One region of the Streptococcus sp. IMAU 99161 genome, then DNA from elsewhere that is predicted to be linked to it. Evidence: riboswitches for the same ligand, from Rfam matches in the RefSeq annotation. Region 1 holds a riboswitch; the other holds the start of a gene.

Evidence for each region. Region 1 has a riboswitch for thiamine pyrophosphate ahead of HA044_RS05845 (ECF transporter S component). Riboswitches for the same ligand answer to the same signal wherever they lie in the genome.
Region 2: linked by a shared signal. The riboswitch ahead of HA044_RS01175 (ABC transporter permease) and the one ahead of HA044_RS05845 (ECF transporter S component) in region 1 are both predicted to bind thiamine pyrophosphate.

What each region holds. Positions count from the first base shown of each region.
Region 1 covers NZ_JAAPAW010000011.1:43,712-50,909, reverse strand. The annotation lists gene HA044_RS05865 (sucrose-specific PTS transporter subunit IIBC) at 1-23, opposite strand, end outside; gene HA044_RS05860 (sucrose-6-phosphate hydrolase) at 400-1,854, shown strand; gene HA044_RS05855 (LacI family DNA-binding transcriptional regulator) at 1,835-2,800, shown strand; gene lctO (L-lactate oxidase) at 3,271-4,407, shown strand; TPP riboswitch at 4,598-4,686, shown strand; gene HA044_RS05845 (ECF transporter S component) at 4,838-5,398, shown strand; gene HA044_RS05840 (ATP-binding cassette domain-containing protein) at 5,399-6,784, shown strand; gene HA044_RS05835 (energy-coupling factor transporter transmembrane component T) at 6,786-7,198, shown strand, end outside.
Region 2 covers NZ_JAAPAW010000003.1:126,965-134,162, reverse strand. The annotation lists gene rplI (50S ribosomal protein L9) at 1-251, shown strand, start outside; gene dnaB (replicative DNA helicase) at 276-1,634, shown strand; gene HA044_RS01180 (Veg family protein) at 1,636-1,908, shown strand; TPP riboswitch at 1,952-2,053, shown strand; gene HA044_RS01175 (ABC transporter permease) at 2,127-2,879, shown strand; gene HA044_RS01170 (ABC transporter substrate-binding protein) at 2,942-3,937, shown strand; gene HA044_RS01165 (ABC transporter ATP-binding protein) at 3,930-4,661, shown strand; gene rpsD (30S ribosomal protein S4) at 4,866-5,477, shown strand; gene HA044_RS01155 (TetR/AcrR family transcriptional regulator) at 5,813-6,346, opposite strand; gene HA044_RS01150 (YhgE/Pip domain-containing protein) at 6,480-7,198, shown strand, end outside.

The DNA of each region.
Region 1 (7,198 bases):
TTGGCTACTTTATTGTAATCCATAAAGTAAATCTCCTTATTTTTTGTAATGTAAACGGTTCAACCGTCTCTACGCTTTTTATTGTACCATGTATTTGGAATATGTCAACCGTTTTGCAGATTTTTTTTATAACTTTTTTGCCATTTTTGTTCCCTTTTAGGATACTGAAAAACTTACAAAGTTGAAACCCCCTTAAAATTCTTGTTTTCCCTTGTTTTAAAGGCATCGTTCTTTTCAAAAATTTTCATTTTTTCATTTATTTTCAATTTCTCCTAATTTAAAAAAGTTTAAAAAGAGCTGTCAAACGTTTGACATTTTTGCTGTTTTTTTTCATTTATCGCTTGCTTTTTTGATTAGAAATCGGTACTATGGAGGTAAGAAAAAATTCGGAGGAACGAAATGGAATGGACAACGGAACGTCGTTATCGACGCTATGAAGACTGGACAGAAGAAGAAAAGCAAGCTGTCTCTAAGAATATGGCTACATCTCCTTGGCATACACACTATCATGTAGAGCCAAAGTCCGGTCTCCTAAATGACCCAAACGGTTTTTCTTACTTTGATGGAAAGTGGATTTTGTTTTACCAAAACTTCCCATTTGGGGCAGCCCATGGGTTAAAGTCATGGGTTCAAACAGAAAGTGAAGACTTGGTTCATTTTAAAGAAACCGGTGTAACGCTTCTTCCAGATACAAGACTCGATAGCCACGGAGCTTATTCCGGATCTGCCATGCAGTTTGGTGATAAACTATTCTTATTCTATACTGGAAATGTTCGTGATGCAGAATGGGTTCGCCATCCCTACCAAGTCGGAGCGTTGATGGATAAGGATGGAAAGATTGAAAAAATTGATCAAATCTTGATTGACCAACCGGCTGATTCGACCGATCACTTCCGCGATCCACAGATTTTTAATTTCAAAGGCCAATACTACGCTATCGTTGGGGGCCAAGACCTTGAGAAGAAAGGATTCATTCGTCTTTACAAGGCTATCGATAACGACTACACCAACTGGGTTGAAGTCGGTGACTTGGATTTTGCAAATGACCGGACAGCTTATATGATGGAATGTCCTAACCTTGTCTTTGTTGGAGACCAATCTGTCCTTCTTTATTGTCCACAAGGATTGGATAAATCGGTCCTCGATTACGATAACATCTATCCAAACATGTACAAGATCGGGGAGAGTTTTGATCCAGAACAAGCCAAGCTGGTTGATGTATCTGAATTGCACAACCTAGACTATGGTTTTGAAGCCTATGCTACACAAGGATTCAACGCTCCAGATGGACGTGCCTATGTTGTCAGCTGGCTAGCTCTTCCTGATATTTCTTATCCAACGGATTCCTATGACTATCAAGGAGCTCTTTCACTAGTCAAAGAATTAACCATCAAAGACGGAAAGCTCTACCAATACCCAGTTGAAGCCATCAAAGACCTGCGCGCTGAGCGTGAGTCATTTGCCAACAAGGCACAAACCCAAAACTGCTATGAACTGGAACTGCAGTTTGAAAAAGATAGCCAAAATGAAATCGTCCTCTTCGCCGATCAAGAAGGGAAAGGGTTAGCTCTCTCATTTGACCTTGCAAATGGATTGGTCACAGTGGACCGTAGCCAAGCAGGTGAGCAATTTGCTCAAGAATTTGGAACCAGCCGTAGCTGCCCAATCGATAACCAAGCCACAACTGCTACTATTTTTATCGACAATTCGATTTTTGAAATCTTTATCAACAAAGGAGAAAAAGTATTTTCTGGTCGGGTCTACCCACACGCAGATCAAACTGGTATCTTGATCAAAGCTGGAAACCCTACTGGAAGCTACTACGAACTTGATTATGGTCGCAAAGCTAACTGATGTCGCCAAACTTGCTGGCGTCAGCCCGACAACTGTTTCTCGGGTCATCAATAAAAAAGGCTACCTGTCTGAAAAGACCATCCAAAAGGTCCAAGATGCCATGCGAGAGTTGGGCTACAAGCCCAATACAGTTGCTCGTAGCCTGCAAGGAAAATCAGCCAAATTAGTTGGTTTGATCTTTCCCAATATCAGCAATGTTTTCTATGCGGAGTTGATTGATCACCTAGAACACCAACTCTTCAAGCATGGCTACAAGACCATTATTTGTAATAGTGAGCATGATTCCGAAAAAGAACGGGAATATATTGAGATGTTGGAGGCCAACCAGGTGGATGGTATCATTTCAGGAAGTCACAATCTTGGAATTGAGGATTACAATCGTGTAACGGCTCCGATCATTGCCTTTGACCGTAACCTTTCTCCTGAGATTCCAGTCGTATCCTCAGACAACTATGCTGGAGGGATCCTCGCAGCTGAAACCCTCGTCAAGACCGGGGCTCAAAACATCATCATGATCACAGGAAATGACAATTCCAACTCCCCAACAGGTCTTCGCCATGCCGGTTTTGCTTCAGTCTTGCCAAATGCTTCTATCATCAATGTTTCCAGTGATTTTTCACCCATTCGCAAGGAAATGGAAATCAAACAGATTCTAAGCCAGCAAAAACCCGATGCCATTTTTGCTTCGGATGATTTGACAGCTATTTTGATCATGAAAGTTGCAAAAGAGCTGGAAATTCCAGTTCCTCAACAACTTAAAGTGATTGGTTATGATGGCACCCAGTTCGTCCAAACCTATATTCCAGAGCTTACAACCATCCAACAACCGATCAAAGAGATCGCAGTCTTGACAGTAGACCTCTTGCTTCAAAAAATCGACGGCCAAACCGTTGCAACGACAGGCTATTTCTTGCCGGTTAGTCTTCATTCCGGCAACAGCATCTAATCCCTTGCTATATAGTTCCTTCTCACAATTTTCAAAGGCTGGACACGCGTTTGCCCAGTCTTTTATTTTTCATCGTAAATTTTCAAATTAAGATTGATACAATTTTTAGGAAAATGAGGCTGGGACAAAAGTCCTAGTCTCTTCTTGTTTTTGGAGTGTCGAGCAAGACGCAGTGGTTGAGTGGGCTCTACTAGGCTGATTTCATCAGCTTTTACAGCCCTACACAACTGTGCGGAGGTGGGACGACGAAATCGAATTCTAACGAATGACCGATTTCTGTCCCACTCTCTATTTTGTGTAATGGATCAGTGTTAACCTGCACTTTCTTTTGGAACATATGTCATTCTTTTATTTCATAATCTATGTTTAGATTGAAAATGACAGACAAATTTTTTGAAAATCGTTTGCAAATAAGTTAAGATAGGTGGGTAAGAAAAGAGTAACCGCTTACTTATGAAGGAGGACATTTTATGCCATATAAAACAAGCAATGCAGAAGGACCTGTAGATTTTATTAACACTTATGATTTGGAGCCTATGGCTCAACAAGTCATTCCAAAAGCTGCTTTTGGCTATATCGCTAGCGGAGCAGAAGATACCTTTACATTGCGTGAAAACATCCGAGCTTTTAACCATAAGCTGATTGTCCCTCATACGCTTTGTGATGTGGAAAATCCAAGTACAAAGATTGAATTTGCAGGTGAAAAGCTATCTTCACCCATCATTATGGCTCCAGTTGCAGCTCATAAATTAGCCAATGAACAAGGGGAAGTGGCTACTGCTCGTGGTGTACATGAGTTTGGTTCCCTCTATACTACAAGCTCCTACTCTACAGTTGATCTTCCAGAAATTACGCAAGCCCTTCAAGGGACTCCTCATTGGTTCCAGTTCTACTTTAGTAAAGATGATGGGATTAACCGCCACATTATGGATCGCGTGAAGGCAGAAGGCTATAAAGCGATCGTCTTAACAGCAGATGCGACTGTTGGGGGGAATCGTGAGGTTGATAAACGAAACGGCTTTGTCTTCCCAGTTGGGATGCCAATCGTAGAAGAATACCTACCTGAAGGTGCTGGTAAGTCAATGGACTTTGTCTACAAATCAGCTAAACAACGCCTGTCTCCACGAGATGTAGAATTCATCGCTGAATACTCAGGCTTACCTGTTTACGTTAAAGGTCCTCAATGCCGTGAAGATGTTGAACGTTCTCTTGCTGCAGGTGCATCTGGTATCTGGGTAACCAACCACGGTGGACGTCAAATCGATGGTGGCCCAGCTGCCTTTGACTCACTTCAAGAAGTTGCTGAAGCAGTTGACAAACGTGTACCGATTGTCTTTGACTCTGGTATTCGTCGTGGGCAACATGTCTTTAAAGCCTTGGCTTCAGGAGCAGACTTGGTAGCTATTGGACGCCCCGTTATTTATGGCTTAGCTCTAGGTGGTAGCGTAGGTGTACGCCAAGTCTTTGAACACTTGAATGCAGAATTGAAGACCGTGATGCAACTATCTGGAACTCAGACGATTGACGATGTGAAACACTTCAAACTTCGTCACAATCCATACAATCCAACTTTCCCAGTAGATCCTCGTGATCTGAAATTGTATTAATAAGAAAACAGGAAGTGGGACAGAACGAATATTGACTAAAAATCGTTCCTTGTCCCACTCTCTATTTGTTTTAGAGAGTGCAAACAGGGTGTACACGGAAAATGGTATCATAAACTTTATAAATACATTTTTTAACAAATATCTTGCTAGAGATTTCATTTTCTGTTATACTGATGAGTAAATAATATTATAAAGACATTTGGGGTGCTTTAGGCTGAGATGATACCCATTGAACCTGCTACAGTTAATACTGGCGAAGGGAAATGTGAAAAGGTTTTTTTCGTGTGTCGAAAAGAACTGTCTAATCTTATAAGCAAAACTCTAATTCTTGATTGTAATTGGAGTTTTTTAATTTTTACCAGATAGACTAGATGTAGAGTATTGTGGTACGTCTTTCTTAAATGCCCGACTGTCTTAAAAAGGAGTTTTTATGTTTAAAAAATGGCGTTTAAAAGATGTTATCTTACTTGCTTTCTTGTCTATCTTTTTTGGTGGCGTTTTTGTAGGTTCAGGATATCTATATAATATTTTGACTATTGGCTTAACACCTCTAGGTTTACAGGCTTTTGCCAACGAAATATTATTTGGTCTTTGGTGTATGGCTGCACCTATTACGGCTATTTTCATCCCAAGAATCGGTAGTGCAACTATTGGAGAAGTTTTAGCTGCCCTTGCTGAAGTCCTTTACGGTAGTCAATTCGGTTTAGGAGCTCTATTATCCGGTTTGGTTCAAGGGTTAGGAAGTGAATTCGGCTTTCTTATCACCAAGAATCGTTATGAAAGTTGGCTTTCACTGACCGCTAATAGTATTGGAATTACACTCTTTAGCTTTGTCTATGAATACATTAAATTAGGTTACTATGCCTTTTCTCTTCCTTTCGTACTATCCTTGCTTTTGGTACGTTTTGCATCAGTATTTTTCTTCTGTGCGATTCTAGTTCGGACTACGGTCAAACTTTACCATCAGTTTTCTGCTGGGAGTGAAGTATAGATGGGGGTGGAATTAAAGGGGATTGTCTATCCCTCTTTCACAAAGCCGATTGACTTTACATTTCAATCCCAAGCCTTTACTTTATTGGTTGGAAAAAGCGGTTCGGGTAAATCAACCCTTTTTCAAATTATTGCCCAACTCAGTCCAGTGCCATATAGTGGTCAGATCCTTATCGATGGAATTGACATGAGACAACTTTCTGTAGCTGAACGTGTCCAATTGGTCGGTATCCTATTTCAAAACCCCAACCATCAATTTACCATGGAGACCTTGTTTGAGGAATTGGTCTTTTCCTTAGAAAATATTGCTTATCCAATTCAGGAAATTGAATCTAAAATAGCGGAAGTTGTGGAGAAATGTAGAAGCCAAAAAATTCTCCACCGTCCGATTCACCAATTGTCAGGTGGAGAAAAACAAAAAGCGGCCCTAGCAGTACTCTTTGCCATGAATCCTAGTGTCTATCTTTTAGACGAACCCTTTGCATCAATTGATCGTAAAAGTCGGCTTGAGATACTAGGGATTTTGAAGGAACTGGTTGAAGCAGGTAAGACGATTATCCTCTGTGATCATGATTTGTCTGACTACGAAGCCTATATCGACCATATGGTTGAACTAAGAAATGACGAAGTCAAAAAAATATTCAAAATCCCTTCCTCTGAAACTAGAGAAGTTTTTTCAAAGGAAGTCGGCAATTGTCAGGATCTTTTCCATCTGAAACAAATGACCTGTATCCTAAATGATTCTCCTCTCTTTTCCATTACTGATTTTACATTTTATGAAGGGGTTTCCTGTATCCTAGGGGATAATGGTGTTGGGAAATCAACCCTCTTTCGTTCCATTCTCCAATTTCAGAAGTATAAAGGGAAGATTCGTTGGAAGAATAGGCTATTAAAAAAGAAAAAAAGTCTATATGATGATATAACATATGTGGTACAAGAGGCGGATAAGCAGTTTATCAGAGCCAGTCTCAAGAAAGAACTTCAGTTAGATGACCTAGATAATGAGAACGACAAAAGAGTCAAGGAAGTCCTGCAATTGTTTGATTTGGAGAATTCCTTAGATAAGAGTCCCTATCAGTTAAGTGGAGGACAACAAAAGATGGTTCAATTATTAACGATCATGACAAATCAAGCCACTGTTGTCTTATTAGATGAACCGTTTGCAGGTTTAGATGATAGGGCTTGCGATTATGTTTGTAGGTGGATAAGGGAGGAGTGTCAAAAAGGACGTAGCTTTTTAATTATTTCCCATCGTTTAGATCCGCTTGTGTCACTAGTTGATTACTGGATTGAAATGACATCTACAGGGTTAAAATATCTTAAAGAAGTTTCTATCACAAGGCCACTAAGATCTCGTGGTATAGAAGATAAAACGGAGGTGAGATAGAATGGTTAAAGTCCCCACTCAAACTCCGGTAACAATCCTCTTTTTACTACTTTTATCCTTGGAAACCTCCTTTGTTCCATCGGTTCCTCTCAATCTATCGGTTGCCTTCTTTTGCATCGTCTATATGTGCTTTTATCGCAAGTTTCATATGATGATTTGGATGGTTTTCTTGGCTATCCTACCAGGCTTTGCCAATTACTGGGCAGTTCATTTACATGGAGATGTTTCCCAAGCAGTTTTACTTGGAACCAGGGGTTTTGTGACAGTTTGTATAGGGATTGTATTTATCTCAAGCATCTCACTAAAAGAGTTACTCTTGTATTTGGCACAAATGGGATTGTCACGGTCTTGGGCCTATGCCTTGTTAGTGGTTTTCAATGCTTTTCCGCTGATTCAGAAAGAAATTAAATCCAT
Region 2 (7,198 bases), on a different contig from region 1:
TTAAGGCAAAATTAGAGAACGAAGCAACTGTTGTTCAGTTTACGGAAAAGATTGGACCAGATGGTCGAACATTTGGATCCATTACCAATAAAAAGATTGCAGAAGAGCTTGAGAAACAATTTGGCATTAAAATTGATAAACGTCATATCCAAGTTGCTTCTCCAATCCGATCAACTGGTTTAATTGATGTTCCTGTAAAAATCTACCAAGATATTACAGCTATCATAAATATTCGTGTTAACGAAGGGTAAACACGATCGTTAGAAAGGGTTTTTATGGCTGAGATAGAGGAATTAAGAACACAACCTCAGGATATTCAGGCTGAACAATCTGTGTTGGGTGCTATCTTTATTGATGAGGGAAAATTGATCTTTGTTCGTGAATATATCGAGCCTAGGGATTTCTTTAAGTATTCGCACCGTTTGATTTTTAAAGCCATGATTGACCTGGCTGACCGTGGAGATGCGATTGATGCAACGACTGTCCGAAATATTTTAGATAGCCAAGGAGATCTGCAAAATATAGGTGGGCTCTCTTATTTGGTAGAAGTGATTAATTCGGTACCAACGTCGGCTAATGCAGAGTATTATGCAAAAATTGTAGCTGAAAAAGCCGTCCTGCGTCGTTTAATCTCCCGCTTGACAGAGAGTATCAATCAAGCGTATGATGGGGCAAATCCTTCAGATGAGATCATTGCAGGTGCTGAAAAATCCTTGCTGGATGTCAGCGAAAATGCCAATCGCAGTGGGTTTAGAAATATTCGAGATGTCTTGAACACCAACTTTGGAAGCTTGGAAGCACGTTCTCTTCAAACGACTGATATCACTGGGATTGCGACAGGTTATCGTGATTTGGATCATATGACAACGGGTCTCCATGAAGAGGAATTAATCATTGTGGCGGCTCGGCCAGCAGTCGGGAAAACGGCCTTCGCCTTGAATATTGCTCAGAATATCGGAACTAAATTGGACAAAACAGTCGCTATATTTTCACTCGAAATGGGTGCTGAAAGTTTGGTTGACCGGATGTTAGCGGCAGAAGGTTTGATTGAGTCCCATTCGATTCGGACAGGTCAGTTGACAGATGAAGAATGGCGAAAATATGCGATCGCCCAGGGGAACTTGGCCAATGCAAGTATTTACATTGATGATACTCCAGGGATTCGGATTACTGAAATTCGATCCAGATCTAGAAAGTTAGCGCAAGAAACTGGAAACTTGGGGCTTATTCTCATTGACTATCTTCAGCTGATTACAGGGACTGGAAGAGAAAATCGTCAACAAGAAGTTTCCGAGATTTCTCGTCAATTAAAGATTTTGGCTAAGGAATTGAAGGTTCCTGTTATTGCATTGAGCCAGCTTTCTCGTGGTGTGGAGCAACGTCAAGACAAGCGACCTGTTCTTTCAGACATTCGTGAATCAGGATCAATCGAGCAGGATGCAGATATTGTAGCCTTCTTGTATCGTGACGATTATTATGATCGTTCTGGAGACGAGAAAGAAGAAGGGATGCCCAACAACACGGTAGAGGTTATTATCGAGAAGAACCGTTCAGGTGCGCGTGGGACAGTAGAATTAATTTTCCAAAAGGAATACAATAAATTCTCAAGCATTTCAAAGAGAGAGGAGCAATAAGATGAGTGATGCATTTACAGATGTTGCTAAAATGAAAAAAATCAAAGAAGAAATCAAGGCTCATGAAGGGCAAGTTGTCGAAATGACGCTTGAAAATGGACGGAAACGTCAAAAAAATAAATTTGGACGCTTGATTGAGGTCTATCCGTCCTTGTTTATCATTGAGTATACAAATGATAATAGCCTACCAGGTGAACCGGCAAATACTTATGTTGAGTCATACACCTATTCAGATATTTTAACAGAAAAGAATTTGATTCGTTATTTGGATTAATGCAACAGAGTTCTTGCAATTTAGATTAAAATCAGTTATTATAATAAATATATATGGGAGTCTGTGTACAGTCTGAGAGGAAGTGTAAGCTTCGACCGCACCTGATCTGGGTAATGCCAGCGTAGGGAATACAGAAAGTATGTTTCTTTATGTGTGACTTTGTGCAATCCGTCTCCTAGTTTGGAGGCGTTTTTTATTTGAAAAGAAAGGAGGGTTATATGTCCTTTGCAAAAAGATATTCAAAGCAGTTGATTGGGGTATCTGGCTTTGTTGGCTTAATTGTTTTTTGGCAAGTCGCAGGTTTTTTAACGATCTTGCCAAAATTCGTATTGCCAACCCCTCTTGAAATTGTGGCAGCTTTTGTTCGAGACCGTGCTCTACTGCTTCATCATAGCCTGTCTACCCTTCAAGTTGCCTTAATCGGGCTTGTATTGGGGATTGTGCTGGCTGCTATCTTGGCAATTCTGATGGATAGTTTTGGATGGTTGAATGATCTGCTCTATCCTTTTATGGTGGTCATTCAGACCATACCAACGATTGCTCTAGCTCCGATTCTGGTTCTTTGGTTCGGTTACGGTGTATTTCCAAAACTCGTCTTGATCATTATTACAGTGGTGTTTCCCATTGTTGTGAGTCTCCTAGACGGATTTCGACATTGTGATCAAGATATTTTGCGCCTATTTCAGATTATGCAAGCCAATCGATTCCAAACCTTATTTCACTACAAGATTCCCGCAACACTCCCATACTTTTTTGCAGGTTTACGGGTGAGTGTTTCCTATGCTTTTATCAGTACAGTTGTGTCAGAATGGCTAGGGGGCTTTGATGGATTAGGAGTCTATATGATTCAATCGAAGAAGTTGTTTCAGTACGATACAATGTTTGCGATTATAGTGTTAATTTCTGCGATTAGCTTATTGGGTATGTTCCTTGTTGATCGACTAGAAAGGAGAATTCTAAAATGGAAATAGAATTGACAAAGATGTAAATGTTGTAAAAATAGATTGACAATAATGTAAACGAGGTGTTCTCTATGAAAAAGTATATAAGTATTGTATTCACACTTTTATTTAGTGTATTTGTTTTATCTGCTTGTCAAAAATCTGTCAAAGATTCGTCAAGTGGGTTGAAAAAGATTGATTTTATCCTTGACTGGACTCCCAATACCAACCATACAGGGCTTTATGTTGCAAAAGAAAAAGGTTACTTTAAAGAAGCGGGCTTGGATGTTGACTTAAAACTTCCACCTGAAGACAGTAGTTCAGATCTCATTATTAATGGGAAAGCGCCGTTTGGTATTTATTTCCAAGATTCTATGGCTAAGAAGTTAGATAAAGGAGCTGGGATTACAGCTGTTGCGGCTATCGTTGAGCATAATACATCAGGAATTATTTCACGAAAAGATGCAGCTATTAATAGTCCAAAAGATTTAGCTGGAAAGCGTTATGGGACTTGGAATGATCCTATTGAATTGGGAATGATCAAATCCTTGATGAAAAAGGAAGGAGCTTCGTTTGATCAAGTCAAGTTAGTACCAAATAGTGACTCCAATTCGATCACTCCAATCGAAAACAATGCCTTTGACGCTGCTTGGATTTATCATGGTTGGGATGGAATTTTGGCAGAACAAAAAGGATTGAAGACCAATTTCTTCTATATGAAAGATTTTGTTCCAGAGTTCGACTATTATTCGCCGGTTATTATTGCCAATAATGATTATTTGAAAGAGCATAAAGCAGAAGCCAAGAAGTTTATTCAAGCTGTCAAGAAGGGATACCAATATGCGATGGAACATCCTGAAGAAGCAGCAGATATCCTGATCAAACAGGCTCCTGCTTTGGCCAACCAACGCGACTTTGTCTTTGCTTCTCAAAAATACCTTTCAAGTCAATATGCTTCTGATAAGGATAAGTGGGGACAATTTGATGCCAAGAGATGGAATGCTTTCTATGCTTGGGCTAAAGAACAAGGCTTGGTCTCAAATGATTTAAGAGACAAAGGTTTCACAAACGAATTGGTAGGTGACTGATATTTTAACAGTAAAAGATGTAAGTTTCTCTTTTGGAGATAAAGCAGTTTTAAATAATGTATCACTAGAAGTGCGAAAAGGAGAAATCGTCTCTATTCTAGGTCCGAGTGGGGTAGGGAAATCAACCCTATTTAATTTAATTGCTGGGATTCTTCCCTTGCAAAAGGGGTCTATAGAAGTAGATAATGCCCCTATCTCCTTTGGGAAAGTCAGTTATATGCTGCAAAAGGATCTTTTGTTGGAACACAAGACGGTATTGGGAAATATTATTCTTCCCCTTCAATTAAAAAAGATTCCTAAGGAAGAGGCAACACAAACTGCGATGAAGTTGTTGGAAGAGTTTAAGTTGTCAAGTGTTGCTGACCACTATCCAAATGCTCTTAGTGGCGGTATGCGCCAACGAATCGCTCTTTTGAGAACCTATCTTTTAGGGCATTCTGTTTTCCTGCTGGATGAAGCGTTTAGTGCCTTAGATGAGTTAACAAGGCAGGATCTCTATGAATGGTACCTAGAAAGTAAGGAGCGTCTGGGGCTCACAACACTTGTGATTACCCACAGCATTGAAGAAGCTCTGACCTTGAGCGATCGGATCTATATTTTAAACAATTGTCCCGGAGAAATTGTCGCCAATATCCCTTTGGACTGGGATGGTGAAACGGATAAAGATTGGCAGAAAATGCAGTATAAAAAGAAAATTTTGGAATTATTGGCTGATTTTCATTGAAATCCTTTTGAAGTGCTTTACAAAGTGGCTATTCCGTGGTAGAATAGAGATTGTGTGAAATGACAGCAGGACAAAATGAAGCTCGTCAACAGAAAGTCAGCTAGAAAAGTAACCTTTGCTGTTTGGGCGAAGGCTTTCTGAACGAATCAGGTTTGTCTAAAACGTTATTTCCTACAAAAATTATTTTTTAGGAGGACATATTTTATGTCACGTTATACAGGACCATCTTGGAAACAATCTCGCCGTCTTGGCTTGTCACTTACAGGTACAGGTAAAGAATTGGCACGTCGTAACTACGTACCAGGTCAACATGGACCAAACAACCGTACAAAATTGTCAGAATACGGTTTGCAATTAGCTGAAAAACAAAAACTTCGTTTCTCTTACGGACTTGGTGAAAAACAATTCCGTAACTTGTTCGTACAAGCTACTAAGATCAAAGAAGGAACTCTTGGTTTCAACTTCATGCTTCTTTTGGAACGTCGTTTGGATAACGTTGTTTACCGTCTTGGTTTAGCGACTACTCGCCGTCAAGCACGTCAATTCGTTAACCATGGTCACATCCTTGTTGACGGAAAACGCGTTGATATCCCTTCATACCGTGTAACTCCAGGTCAAGTGATCTCAGTTCGCGAAAAATCAGCTAAAGTTCCAGCTATCCTTGAAGCTGTTGAAGCTACAGTTGGACGCCCAGCATTCGTATCATTCGATGCTGACAAACTTGAAGGTTCATTGACTCGTCTTCCAGAACGTGATGAAATCAACCCAGAAATCAACGAAGCACTTGTCGTTGAATTCTACAACAAAATGCTTTAATTTTAAGATATATCTTACGAAAAGCCTACAACAGTGGGCTTTTTGTTTTGTCTTAAAACGTTGATTTCTGGGTTTGTTCAGTTATAAGCTACCTAAAGCTGTTTCATAAAATGATACGGACTTTTATTTTCTTCATACCGTAATATTCTAATAAAAAAGCCTGGGACAAAAGTCCTAGCCTCTTAATTGTTTTTGGATTGTTGAGCAAGACGCAGTGGTTGAGTGGGCTTTACTAGGCTGATTTCATCAGCTTTTACAGCCCTATTCAACTGTGCGGAGGTGGGACGACGAAATCGAATTCTAACGAATGACCGATTTCTGTCCCCCTCTCAATGTTACTGTAACATTTTCATTAAAAAGTCTGCCATTTGTTGAGGGCTTTCTTTTTTTCCACGAGAGACCCACATTTGACAGACGCCAAAGAAGGCATTGGTCAAAAAGACAGAGCTGTAGATTCTTTCAATATCTGTTAATGATTTGTGACTGTATCGTTCTTGGAGGCTATCAACAAGTAAGATCTGCAATTTATGGCGTAGGAAGGCCTGAATTTCCTTACTGCCATTTTCTGTCAGCAAGACAGCAAAGAGAGGCTCCTTGGTTAGAAATTCGAATACTTCCGTAATGGCTTGGTGTTTGTCTTCTTGGTGCTTATCAAAGATGTATTCGAGTTTGTGAAAGAGCGCTTGTTGGTAGCGTTCAATCATGTCGTATTTGTCTCGATAGTGGGTATAAAAACTCGAACGACTGATACCGGATTCTTTTGCCAATTCAACGGTTGTGATTTGGTCGAATGACTCTTTTTCGAGTAGGCGTACCATGGCTTCTTCAATGATACGTTTGGTTTTTAAGCGTTTATTACTTTCAGTCATCTGTTATTCCTTTTTGTACAAAATTAAACACAGTGTCTAAAAACGAGAGTTTCTACTTGTGAAAATTTCTAGAAACTGTATAATCTATTATATCAGAAATTTAGACAATGTGTATAAAAAGGAGACAAAAAATATGATGAAAGAATGGAAGGCGATTCTTAAAAAGCCGACATTTATTATTGTCATGATTGGGGTTGCGATGATTCCAGCTCTTTATAATATCATCTTTCTCTCGTCTATGTGGGATCCGTATGGTCAAGTGTCAGATCTACCTGTAGCGGTCGTCAATAAAGATCAAACCGCTACATATAATGGACAAAAGATGGAAATTGGGAAAGACATGGTGTCCAATTTAAAGGATAATGATGCACTTGATTTTCACTTTGTAGATGAAAAGAATGCGAAAAAAGGTCTGAAAAATGGGGATTATTATATGATTGTAACCCTACCTGAGGATCTTTCAAAGAAAGCTAGCTCCATTCTAACCAATCATCCAGAACAGATGACAATTGATTACCAAACGTCCAGTGGGCATAGCTTTATTGCAGGAAAAATGAGCGAAACTGCAATGACAAAAATAAAGCAGTCAGTAGCTGAAAAAGTAACCAATACCTATACAACTGCCTTGTTTTCCAAAATGGGTTCACTGAAAACCGGTATGGGGACTGCGGCAGATGGTAGTGCTAAATTAGCAGATGGTGCAACAAAGTTGGAAAACGGTGGGAAAACATTGACCACTAATTTGAATACCTTAGCTAGTTCCAGTTTAACATTTTCAGATGGTGCAACAAGTCTTCGTACAGGTCTAGTAGCCTATACAGATGGTGTGGGGCAATTGGGAAATGGTCTCAA